Regions from separate parts of the Shewanella sp. ZOR0012 genome, predicted to be linked through region 1. Evidence: riboswitches for the same ligand, from Rfam matches in the RefSeq annotation. Region 1 holds a riboswitch; each other region holds the start of a gene.
What was found. Region 1 has a riboswitch for lysine ahead of L976_RS15950 (Na+/H+ antiporter NhaC family protein). Riboswitches for the same ligand answer to the same signal wherever they lie in the genome.
Positions count from the first base shown of each region.

Region 2: another riboswitch for lysine. It lies ahead of L976_RS12565 (Na+/H+ antiporter NhaC family protein); the one in region 1 lies ahead of L976_RS15950 (Na+/H+ antiporter NhaC family protein).
Region 3: another riboswitch for lysine. It lies ahead of lysC (lysine-sensitive aspartokinase 3); the one in region 1 lies ahead of L976_RS15950 (Na+/H+ antiporter NhaC family protein).

Region 1 covers NZ_JTLE01000094.1:3,264,846-3,269,110, forward strand. Annotated here, with positions in the region: gene L976_RS15940 (hypothetical protein) at 1-1,078, opposite strand, end outside; gene L976_RS15945 (dienelactone hydrolase family protein) at 1,361-2,323, shown strand; lysine riboswitch at 2,464-2,635, shown strand; gene L976_RS15950 (Na+/H+ antiporter NhaC family protein) at 2,719-4,265, shown strand, end outside.
Region 2 covers NZ_JTLE01000094.1:2,486,748-2,491,012, reverse strand. Annotated here, with positions in the region: gene L976_RS12570 (M3 family metallopeptidase) at 1-378, shown strand, start outside; gene L976_RS12565 (Na+/H+ antiporter NhaC family protein) at 471-2,039, opposite strand; lysine riboswitch at 2,119-2,315, opposite strand; gene L976_RS12560 (electron transfer flavoprotein subunit alpha/FixB family protein) at 2,411-3,337, opposite strand; gene L976_RS12555 (electron transfer flavoprotein subunit beta/FixA family protein) at 3,338-4,087, opposite strand.
Region 3 covers NZ_JTLE01000094.1:3,555,300-3,559,564, forward strand. Annotated here, with positions in the region: gene arcA (two-component system response regulator ArcA) at 1-571, opposite strand, end outside; gene L976_RS17180 (DUF3293 domain-containing protein) at 1,154-1,588, shown strand; lysine riboswitch at 1,832-2,006, shown strand; gene lysC (lysine-sensitive aspartokinase 3) at 2,150-3,505, shown strand; gene L976_RS17190 (succinylglutamate desuccinylase/aspartoacylase family protein) at 3,507-4,265, shown strand, end outside.

The DNA.
Region 1 (4,265 bases):
AGAAGTGAATATCAATCGGTTTACCGTTAGCATCAAAGGCGCTTAAGTCCTCATAACGTACATCGGCTTCCACATATTGCGGGCTCATATTGTGGACAAAGCGCAATTGCAGATCTTCAGGGGTATCAGTACCCCAAGGGCCAACATTATCTAAAATACCTTGTTGATCAGGTAATAAGGATTTTATAAATGCCTCATTATTGGGGCGATACTCCTGCGGTACCTCGCTAATGCGGTATAGCTCCTTTTGCCGATCATCCCTATCGCGCTCAGCATCAAATCTATCATCGGCATGCCAAAGCGTGCTCATGATATACGGCCTATCCTTAGGCGCCATCACTGTGCGGTGGGTGAAAGTGCTGCCTTGGCGCTCTTCCCGTTGAAAAAACGCCATGCTCTCTAACCAACCGGTTTTGCGGTTAACTTCGAACTTGCCATAGGCCTTATACTTGCCTTTTTCACCTTGTAACACGGCGATTAATTTATCTTCACTGACCTGCTCAACCGTCCAAGTTAAGCGCCCATCCATGGGGGCGCTTGTGCTGTAACCGACGCGAGGCTCAAGCGCCACAGGCAAGGTTGGGGCTTGTTTAAACAAGTTATTAAGATTTTGCCAGCGCTCAAATAACTCCTTGATATCTTTTTGATCCATCTTGGCAATGGGGGTTAATTGGCGGACTTCACCATTGTTAAATTCCACATTAAAGCCATCTTTAACCAACTGAGCGATTTCATTGGATTTGGCTTTTGGGTCGATATTACTCACTGGGATCGGCATGCCATAATCGCTAATTTGCAGCAGGTTAGGTTGGATAAAAAAGCGGGCATTATGGGTTAGTGGTGTGGTTAAGCTGGCCGTCTTACCTTCTGTATCTTGTAACTGGTAATCCAGCAGCAATCGTGCCTGCAACACTTTACGAGTTTCGAAACTATCGTTGAGGTGTGAAGTAGAAATAATCTGATACTCGCGCGAAGCGGGAATACTTGCTGACTTATCAGAAACCTGATTATCGCAAGCCGTTAACCCAAGCGTGAGCGTGACAGTGGTACAAAGTACCCTGCATATCCCTATAGCCATTTGAACTCCATTAGTAACTTATGTTATTGAAATGTAATGATATTAATATGTTGTTTGGCGACATTATACACAAAAATGCCCCTAGGGAATAAAAAGCTCACGCCAATTTGGGCGCATGATCAACCATAAATTGGCTATTGATGAGTGGAGAATTATTAAATGGGCGGCATAAAGCTAATTGCCCTGACAAGCTCTCATCCTTTACTCTTGGTAAGGCCGCTAGATAACTCACAAGCTAGGGAATATAAACCAGTGGTTAGCTTGTTTAATGGAGAAAGAACGATGAGCCCAGATCATAAGCCAGAACTAACCACACCACCTTTCCCTGTCATTCCTCAGGAAGCCTTTGACTGGTATGACGAATATGCCCACGGCATTATCGACCGCCGTGAGTTTATGGCTCGCCTTGCGGGCCTAGTGGCACTGGGTTTTACCATGACCACGCTGACGGGCGCACTAATGCCTAATTACGCCTTAGCCGAGCAAGTCTCCTTTAACGATCCCAGCATTCAAGCCAGTTATGTGAAATTTCCATCCCCCGATGGTTATGGTGAAGGTCGCGGTTATTTAGTCTTGCCAAACGCGTTGCTGATCCCAGGCCAAAAGGCTGGCGATCCTAAGACCTTAGATCCCACTAAAAAAGCGCCCGTGGTGTTAGTGGTACACGAAAACCGTGGCCTTAATCCCTATATCGAAGATGTGGCTCGCCGCTTAGCGGCCAAGGGCTATATAGCCTTTGCCCCCGATGCGCTTTATAGCCTTGGTGGTTATCCCGGTGATGATGATGCGGGCCGCACCATGCAAGCGAGCCTCGATAGGGCCAAAATCGAGCAGGATTTTATCGCCGCCGCGCGCTTTTTAAAGTCGCACCCGCAGAGTAATGGCAAACTCGGCGCCGTCGGTTTCTGCTTTGGTGGCTATATCGTCAATATGCTTGCCGCAACCATGCCGGACGAGCTTGCGGCAGGCGTGCCTTTTTATGGCACACCCGCAGCAACTGAGCTGCGCAGCCGAGTGAAAGGCCCGTTGATGTTGCAATTTGCCGCTTTAGATCAACGGATTAACGATACATGGGCCGAGTATGAAGCCCAGCTAAAGGCTAATAAAGCCGATTACGTCGCTTATCTTTACCCGAATGTGAATCATGGTTTCCATAACGATTCCACCGCCCGTTATGATGAGCAAACGGCTGAGCTCGCATGGACAAGAACCTTAGATTTTTTTGGTAAACATTTACTCGTATAAGTCCATTTGGCGCTATTGCAACGCTTGATGGGCTGATGTTTCTTGCGTTGCCAACTTGTAGGTGATTCGTTGTTTTATACGCGAGTGGGATCAAAATACTTGCTATCGGTTCCCATCTCGCTAGAATGCCCGCTCGAATACCTTTAAGTAGAGGCGCGCTGCCTATGACTACTTGTGCGGAGGGTGATGCCGCAGATGTACAAGGAAAGGAGTCAGCGCCGAAGTAGCCAGGTCATCAAACCGAGCTGCTGGTTTTGCATCAAATAGGTGCAAGACTGCCATAGTCATCCACTATGGAGCGCTACCTGAAGGGGCTGAGGAGTAATACCTCCCTATAGGTTTTGTTTCTTTATCCTCTCGGTAGATCTCCACCCGTTTTTTGGTGAAAAGAGATCATGGACATTAGTCATTTTGCTGACTCAGGTTGGTCAGTACTTCCCCCTTTGTTAGCCGTCGCCTTGGCGATCATCACACGTCGCGTACTGTTATCCCTTGGCGTAGGGATTGTGGCCGGCAGTTTGTTACTCAATCAGTTTTCTCCCCTTGATTCACTGCACTATATGTTCAATACCGTGCTGAAGATTTTTTGGGTCGATGGCGCACTTAATCGCGACAATATCAATATGTTGCTGTTTATGTTGCTGCTTGGTGGACTCATTAGTCTGATGACGGTTTCTGGCGCCACCCGCGCCTTTGCCGAGTGGGCAGCTAAGCGCGCTAAGACCCGTCGCGGCGCAAAAGGCTTAACTGGGGTGATGGTGTTTGCGTTTTTTATTGACGACTTTTTTCATAGTTTGTCGGTTGGCGCTATTTGCCGTCCGGTGACCGATCGCTTTCAAATCTCCCGCGCCAAACTGGCTTATCTTTTAGATTCCACCGCTGCGCCCGTGTGCGTATTGATGCCCATCTCTTCTTGGGGCGCTTATATTATCGCGCTTATCGGTGGCATTATGGCCGCCCACGGCATTAGTGAGCAAAGCCCAATCTCAGCCTTTGTTGAGATGATCCCAATGAATCTGTATGCCGTGTTTACCCTGTTGATGGTGCTGGTGGTGATTATCTTTCAAATGGATATCGGCCCAATGCGTAAACATGAAGCATGGGCGCTGGAAGGGAAGCTTTGGGATCCGACTAAGCCTCGTCCAATCGGCTTAGATATGGAAAGCCCTGAAGAAAGTAACGGTGGCATGATCGATATGGTATTGCCGATCCTAACCCTCACCGGCGCGACCGTGTATTTTATGATCTCCTCCGGAGCTGCTGTATTGGATGAAAAAGGGCTGCCATTTAGCGTACTTGGCTCCTTTGAAAACACCAATGTGGGCTCCTCGCTAGTGTATGGCGCGCTGTGCAGCTTGGCGGTGTCAATTGTGCTTGCGCTGCGGTTAAAATTGGGTGCAAAAAACTGGCTTAAAGCCGCCCCGCAAGGCGTGATGGCCATGCTACCCGCCATTAATATTTTGCTGTTTGCCTGGGCGATTGGTGCGGTTGTTCGCGATGTTGAGACAGGCAAATATCTGGCCTCCCTCGCCAACGGTAATTTGCCAATGGAAGTGTTGCCTGCGGTGGTGTTTGTGTTGTCCTGCGCCATGGCATTTGCCACCGGAACCAGTTGGGGTACCTTTGGTATTATGTTGCCACTGGCCGGCGACATGGCCGCAGCCAGCGATATCGCGTTAATGCTGCCAATGCTTGCCGCAGTGCTTGCGGGCTCAGTGTTTGGCGATCATAGCTCGCCGATTTCCAGCACCAGTATTTTGTCGGCCACGGGGGCAGGTTGCCACCATATTGACCATGTGATGACCCAGCTACCCTATGCGTTAGCCATCGCCTTTGGCGCCACCTTAGGCTATTTGGCCATGGGGATTATGCATTCAACCTTAGCTGGATTCGCCGTAAGCGCCCTGTGGTTTGTGCTCTTCACTGCTTATCATCTGCGTAA
Region 2 (4,265 bases), 780 kb from region 1:
ATGGAATGGCACTCATTAAGCCCTGATGCACCATTGCAAGATGTAGCGACCTTTGAGGCTAATGCGCTGAAAAAGCACGGCTTAAATATCACCGCCGTACCACCACGTTATAAGTCAACTTACTTTGCCCACGCCTTCCCAGGTGGTTACTCAGCAAGTTACTACGCGTATATGTGGAGTGAAATTTTAGCGGCTGACGCCTTTGCCTATGTGCAAACCCAAGGCGGCCTAAATCGTGAGATCGGCATGAAATACCGTAAGACCATTCGCGAAGTGGGCAACAGTATTGCGCCAATGGAAGCTTACAAGAACTTCCGCGGCCAAGAGCCTACCACTGAAGGTTTACTCAACCGCCGTGGGCTCAATCAGACTCAGTAATTTTAGATACTGAGTAGATAAAAATCAGCCAGCATAGTTGCTGGCTGATTTGTTTTACATTCTCAATATAAGAGCGAAGTTAAATCACGGACTTATAAAGCCGTACTTTTGGATTTAATGTGCAAACCAAAAATCGTCAATACAAACAATATGCTACAAGTCACTAATCCTGCATTGACCGATTCAGTTAAGCCAAGCACTACGTAGCCGATCATGCTGATCAGCGCAACGATTACGGCGTAGGGAAGCTGCGTCACTACGTGGTCGATATGATGGCAACTGGCCCCCGTCGACGACAAAATAGTGGTATCAGAAATCGGTGAACAATGATCACCAAATACCGCCCCCGCTAATACCGAAGCCAGCATAGGTAACATCATGGCTGTGTGACTGCCCATCGCCATATCGGCGGCAATCGGCAGCATAATCCCGAACGTACCCCAACTGGTTCCTGTAGAGAATGCAGTCAGGCCCGCTAACACAAACATTAATGCAGGTAAGAAAGCAAAGGGAATATTCCCAGTGGCTAGGCTAGCCATAAACTTACCGGTTTCAAGCTGGCCGATCACACCTGCAATGGTCCAAGCAAATAACAAGATGTAAATCGCAGGCAACATAGAGCGAGCGCCCTGCACTACACCTTTTAATACCATTGATTTTTCAACGCCTTGCACTAAGTTAAGTACCAGCGCAACCGCTAAACCAATCAGGGCACCAAAGAACAGTGATGAACTCACATCGGTTTTCTCGAAAGCAGAAATAATATTAAATTCAATGCCTTCTTTAGCTAATACTTGAGCACCGCTATCGATCATAAAATACAGGGTCGCAAATACCAGTACTGTGATAGGTAGGAATAACCCGAGGATTTTACCTGTTTCAGCTTCGGGTAAATCAGCATTAGCACCTGGCGGTAAACCTTTAGTCTCATCGTATAAATTACCGCGCATGGCATTTAATTCATGTTCACGCATAGGGCCAACATCTAAGCCCATAAACGCCACACAAAGCAGTAATAATAAAGAGAAAATTGCATAGAAATTCATAGGGATCATTTGAATAAATACACTCAAATGACCAGAGTCCGCAAAACCATGTGCTGTTAATATTCCGCCAATTAACGCAATAATATAAGCGCCCCAACTTGATACCGGTGAAATGACACAAACTGGTGCTGCGGTAGAATCTAATAAATAAGCTAACTTAGCGCGGGAAATATGGTAACGGTCGGTAACAGGCCTTGCGACAGACCCAACGACTAAGCTATTGAAATAATCGTCAATAAAAACAACACAGCCTAAAAACATGGTCAGTAATTTCGCATCGCGCTTATTACGAATATGTAACCTTGCCCAATCAGCAAATGCCCGAGCACTACCACTCACAGTAATTAGAGCGGTGATCATCCCCAATACAATCAAGAAACCGAGAATGTATAAATTCCAAGAATTTACGCCATCTTCCGACCAAAAAAGTCCTTTTACACTGTTAAATAAAAACTCACCGCTGGCCACAGGAGAAAATTGATTGAGCAATAATACTCCAATCACAATTCCTAAACCGAGGGAAAGAAGCACTCGGCGAGTAAAAATCGCCAATACAATTGCAACCACAGGCGGGAGCAAAGAAAGCGCCGAATCGGCATAACTAACTACAGTCATTGATTATTTCTTCGTCAAAATACGAATGGAGGGCGACTGAACTGGTGGGAAAAGGCAATAGATACCCAAGATCACCTGTCCTATCAGTAGCGCTCCATAGTAACTATTCCTAATATCCGTATCTGGAAATACTATGGCAGTGTTGTACCTATTAGACACAACCCCAGCAGTTGATCGTGATAAATCAAACTACTTCGGCACCAAATCCTTTCGTGAACGATCAACGGAATCACCCTACTGATCACTACTGATATTTGGTGCGCCTCTACTTCTAAGAACGCCCATACATGGGCGTGAGGCTCATAAAAACATAAGCGGCTAAGCAGTTACCACCGCGAAGCCGCTTACTTTGACTTAGCTCACAAATAAAATCAACTCAAGCTTGCAATCAACTGCGGAACGGCTTCGAACAGGTCAGCTTCGAGGCCATAATCGGCAACTTGGAAGATAGGCGCTTCAGGGTCTTTGTTGATAGCCACAATCACCTTAGCGTCTTTCATTCCCGCTAAATGTTGGATCGCGCCTGAAATACCGACTGCAATATAGAGATTAGGTGCGACAATTTTACCGGTTTGACCGACTTGCAAGTCATTCGGAACAAAGCCTGCGTCAACCGCCGCACGCGAAGCACCTACTGCGGCACCAAGCTTATCAGCCAGTTGCTCTAACATGCCGAAGTTTTCACCGCTGCCCATGCCACGGCCACCAGATACGATAATGCCAGCATTTCCTAACTCTGGACGTGCTGAAACTGTCAGCGCTTGAGACACAAACTGAGCTTTGGCTTCAAACACTTTATCCAAGGTAGTCACAGCAGCATTATTACCCTGTGTCACCGCATCGAACGCACTGGCACGCACTGTCATCACTTTGATAGCGTCATGGCTTTGAACTGTCGCTAACGCGTTACCCGCATAAATCGGGCGAACAAAGGTATCGCTACTCACCACGCCAATCACTTCCGAAATTTGCGCCACATCTAAAAGTGCTGCCACACGCGGTAACGTGTCTTTACCCGCACTCGATGCCGCTGCGAGAATATGGCTGTAGTTTGGTGCTAAGTCCACCAGCAATTTAGCCACGTTTTCGGCTAAATGCGCTTCATAAGCACTGTTATCGGCGACTAATACTTGCGCGACACCTTGTAGAGCTTGAGCAGCTTGCACCACTGCACCACATTGATGGCCCACCACCAATACATGTACATCACCGCCGATCGCACGAGCTGCGGTGACAACTTTAGCGGTATCCAATTTCAGCGCCGCATTATCGTGTTCTGCTAATACTAAAATGGCCATTTAGATCACCTTCGCTTCATTCTTTAACTTTTCAACCAGCTCTGCTACCGACGCAACCATAATACCGGCCTTACGTTCAGCAGGCAGCGTTACCTTGATCACCGTTTGATGCGCTTTGAGCGTCACACCTAAATCAGCTACCGTCAGCACATCTAATGGCTTACGTTTGGCTTTCATGATATTAGGTAATGAGGCATAACGTGGCTCATTCAAACGTAAATCCGCAGTCACCACAGCTGGCAATGGTAGATTTAAGGTTTGCATACCACCATCTATCTCACGAGCAACTTGAAGTGAATTACCTTCAACTTTAATTGCTGAAGCAAAGGTCGCTTGCGGCATATCCGTTAATGCAGCAAACATTTGGCCCGTTTGGTTATTATCACCATCAATGGATTGCTTACCAAACAGCACTAATTGCGCTTGTTCTTTTTCTTGTACGGCTTTAAGTAATTTGGCAATTGATACTGGTGCTAACTCTTCTTCAGTATCAATGTGAATCGCGCGATCAGCACCTAATGCTAATGCGGTACGCAATTGTTCTTGAACGGCTTTATTGCCGATGCTCACGACCACTACTTCAGTAGCACTGCCCGCTTCTTTTAAACGAACCGCTTCTTCTACTGCAATTTCACAAAAAGGGTTCAACGCCATTTTGAGGTTTGCGGTATCAACGCTGGTGTTGTCAGCTTTTACCCTGACCTTCACATTGGCATCAACTACGCGCTTAACAGGCACCAATACTTTCATAGGGCTTCCTTCCTACACTTTCATGTACATGGACAAAACATTGGTGATCACCAATGCAGGATAGAGCCACTTTACGTCCTGTTAACGTTAACGTCAACCAAAGTCAAACGCTTGTTTGCATTTTTAAGACTGTCGTATTGGCCACATTTTTGAACACTTATTTGCCATATATAAAAAG
Region 3 (4,265 bases), 290 kb from region 1:
CAGTCATCTTCATCAGTAGATCGGCACGAGTTAAGATTTTGCCTGGGTTTTCAACAAAGTGCAGCATAGCGCGGAATTCGCTACGTGGCAGTTTGTAAGATTCACCTTGTGGGCTGACGAGAGAACGGCTGTTGATCTCTAGGCTCCAATCGTTAAAACGATAGTATTCTACAGAGCTCTTTTCTTCGACTTCATTGCCTGCGCTATTAACACGAGTCAGAAGGTTGCGAGCACGAATCGTCAATTCACGAGGGTTGAACGGCTTGGTAATATAATCGTCCGCGCCAATTTCAAGTCCAAGGATTTTGTCGACTTCGTTGTCACGGCCTGTTAAGAAGATCAGACCGATGTTGTTGATTTCACGTAATTCACGTGCCAACAACAGACCGTTTTTACCTGGTAGGTTAATGTCCATAACCACGAGGTTAATTTTGTTTTCCTGCATAGCCTTATGCATTTCTGCGCCATCATTGGCCTCAGTTACCACATACCCTTCTGCCTCGAAAATACTTCTTAGCGTGTTACGGGTAACGGCTTCATCTTCAACGATCAGAATGTGCGGATTTTGCATATTAAGTACCTAAATTTTAACCAATATTCTAACCATAAGAATCACTTACATCGGATTCTTATATTCATAAAATGTTGATACTTCCACTTACTGCTCTGTGCTTCAAAGGGAAGATCTTCACGGCTACACGTCAGGATGTATATAAGTGAACGTTTAAAGTGTAATACGATAAAACGTAACCAGTATCAACTTCGATAAGCAATAGTTAAAAATAGTTCCTTAACTATTGTTTTTTTTAAAATGTTTAAATGATAAATCAAATGTAGAACACATTTTAAAAGATGTCTGGCCAGCATAAGGTGATTTCGCAGAGGAATCTAACAAACCCTTGTCAAGATTAAGCAAACTTAATGTTATCTGCTTAACTGGCCAATGACGACATTGTACTCGTTTTAGGCATTTGTTAACAAATGAAATGTTAACAAATTTCAGGCTGAGACGCTGATTTACCATGATATTTACTTTAGTCATTGATTAGTATAACTAATGTATTTTTAATTCTTGTGAGCCAGTTCACGCCTCTTTGGATTTTTTAGGCTCTCTGTTAAACTAGCGCGGGTTCATTTTTCGACTAGACTACCAATGGACAACATGACTCAAGATTTGTGGCAGCATTATCAAACGCCGTTGTTTTTGCTTACTCAAGCATTATCCTGTGATTTTTCCTTTGCTGTAATTACCGCCCATAATCCCGCTTCAACCCTCCTTACTCCCAGCCAAAACCGATTACTCGACCGCCAACTTCTACGTGAAATTGAATTATTAGGCAGTCCCTATCGTGCACTGATTGGGGCATCGCCAGATTTATCCCATATGGAGAAGAGCTGGGCCGTGTTTATTGATCGCAGCATGGCCTTGCAGTTGGGGAAAAAGTTTAATCAATACGCTATCTACATGGTGGAACAGGGCGAGGTGAGTTTAGTGCCTTGTACATTAGCCGGGCAAACAGAGGTGTGTTTAGGTCGATTTAACGACTATGTGCGTTTGGTTTATGAGCTACCGGACTTGGTCACCTAACCGCGATTGACGCTTTTAATCGCTCCTCTGGCTAAGCTTTGCTGATCTCACGGCAAGGCTAGTTTGTTTTTCTTCTTTGCTAGATCTGATTGATTTTTCCCTATTCTCGTTTGGCATAAGTCGCAAACGTTTTAAATTCCCATTGTTTTTAAATGCGTTTATTGAATTTGTATATAGTGTGTGAAATTAGCATTGACTTCATTAGGGGTTTATTGCTACTTTTTTCGTCCCTTTCCGGCGGAAAGGAACAGAAGAGGAGCGTTAACTAGGTAGTCAGTCAGAGGAGCACAAACTCCAGCGATGATTGATGAGGGAGATTAACGCCGAGGCATAGATATGGTTGCTGCATGTTTATGTCGGTCGCTTAGGCTGAATCCTAACGATTGTCACCTGTAATTGGTGGAGAGCTTCTGGTGACGATTGCTGTTTCCCTTCTATTGGGGTGCGTATCATTGAGCACCAGGCTCTTCGAACGAAGTTAGTTCGGAGCGTAATCATGTTAGTTAATCAATATCTTATCCTAGTTTGTGCCGTGTCTTCTGCTTCTGCGGAGGTGCGCTAATGTCTCTTGTTGTCGCAAAATTTGGTGGTACTTCAGTCGCCGATTACGGTGCAATGAATCGCTGCGCCGATATCGTACTGGGCAATCCCGATTGCCGTTTAGTGGTGGTTAGCGCCTCCAGTGGCGTGACGAACCTGTTGGTTGAACTGACCCAAGAGTCAATAAACGACGATGGTCGCTTACAACGATTAAAGCAAATTGCGCAGATTCAATACGCTATCTTAGATAAACTCGGTCGCCCTAACGATGTTGCTGCCGCATTAGATAAGCTGTTAAGCCGTATGGCGGTATTAAGCGAAGCGCTGGCGTCCCAGCGCAGTAAGGCCACCATGGATGAGTTATTGTCCCTTGGCGAGCAGTGTTCGTCGGCATTATTTGCGGCGGTATTGCGCGAAAAAGGCGCCAACTCAAGTGCCTTCGATGTGCGCCGTGTGTTGCGCACCGACAGCCATTTTGGCCGCGCCGAGCCACAGGTTGAGCAAATTGCTTTGCTATCGAGTGAGCATTTACTGCCGCTGTTATCTGAGCAAGTGATTGTGACTCAAGGTTTTATTGGCTCCGATGAAGCGGGGCAAACCACAACTCTCGGCCGTGGCGGTAGCGACTATTCTGCGGCACTGTTAGCCGAAGCGTTAAAAGCCTCAGCGGTTGAGATTTGGACCGATGTGGCCGGGATTTATACGACCGATCCGCGCCTCGCGCCAAATGCCCATCCGATTGCCGAAATCAGCTTTAACGAAGCCGCCGAAATGGCGACCTTTGGCGCTAAAGTATTACATCCTGCGACGATTCTTCCGGCCGTGCGCCAACAAATTCAAGTGTTTGTCGGTTCAAGCAAGGAGCCTGAAAAGGGTGGCACTTGGATCCGCCATCAGGTTGAAGATGCACCCGTGTTCCGCGCGGTGGCGCTGCGCCGCGACCAGACGCTACTCAATCTGCACAGCCTACAAATGCTGCATGCGCAGGGCTTCTTGGCGGAAACCTTTGCCACATTGGCAAGACACAAGATCAGTGTGGATTTGATCACCACCTCCGAAGTTAACGTATCCCTGACCTTAGATAAAACCGGCTCCGATTCAAGCGGGCAAGGTTTATTAAGTGAAGCGTTACTGCAAGAATTATCGCAACATTGCCGCGTGCGTGTGGAGGATGGTTTAGCCCTAGTGGCGATTATCGGTAATCGCATCGCTACGACTGCGGGTATTTGTCGCCGCGTGTTTGAAGTGCTCGAACCCCACAATGTGCGCATGATCTGCCAAGGTGCCAGTCCGCATAACTTGTGTGTGTTAGTGGCCGAATCCGAAGCGGCACAAGTGGTTAAAGCGTTGCACGAAAATTTGTTTGAAGGCGTTTAGTATGTTGCCGACAACATCGTCTCTGCAAATTGGGGAGCTTGCCGCAGGGCAGGCTCTGACGCTGCCGATTTATCACTTTAAGCCAAGTGGTCATGTATCTGGCCCTAAAGTGTATATTCAGGCTAATGTCCATGGTGCTGAGGTGCAAGGCAATGCGGTGATTTATCAATTGATGAAACAGTTGGAAAATTGCCACATCTTAGGGGAAATTACCTTAGTGCCCTTGGCTAATCCGCTGGGAATTAATCAAAAAAGCGGTGAGTTTACACTGGGGCGTTTTGACCCTATCACTGGCGTAAACTGGAATCGTGAGTACTTAAATCACGCGATAGATTTACCCGCTTGGTACAGTGAACATGCTGAGCTTAGCGATAGCGAACTTATTCAAGCATATCGCAGCACCTTGATTGAAGCTTGCCAGCAGCGGTTACGTAACGATTGGGGCGTGACCACGGGACACAGATTGGCGGTTAGCTTACAGGCTATGGCCCATGCAGCGGATATAGTGCTCGATCTGCATACTGGGCCTAAATCCTGTAAACATTTGTATTGCCCTGAATATGATATTGCAGCGGCGCAGTTTTTCACGATTCCTTATACATTGGTGATCCCCAATAGTTTTGGTGGCGCAATGGATGAGGCGGCATTTTGTCCTTGGTGGCAATTGAGTGAAGTGGCAAAAGCGCAGGGGCGGGATCTCAATATCGCCGTTTCAGCTTTTACCTTGGAACTGGCGAGCCAAGAACGCATTTGCCTTGAG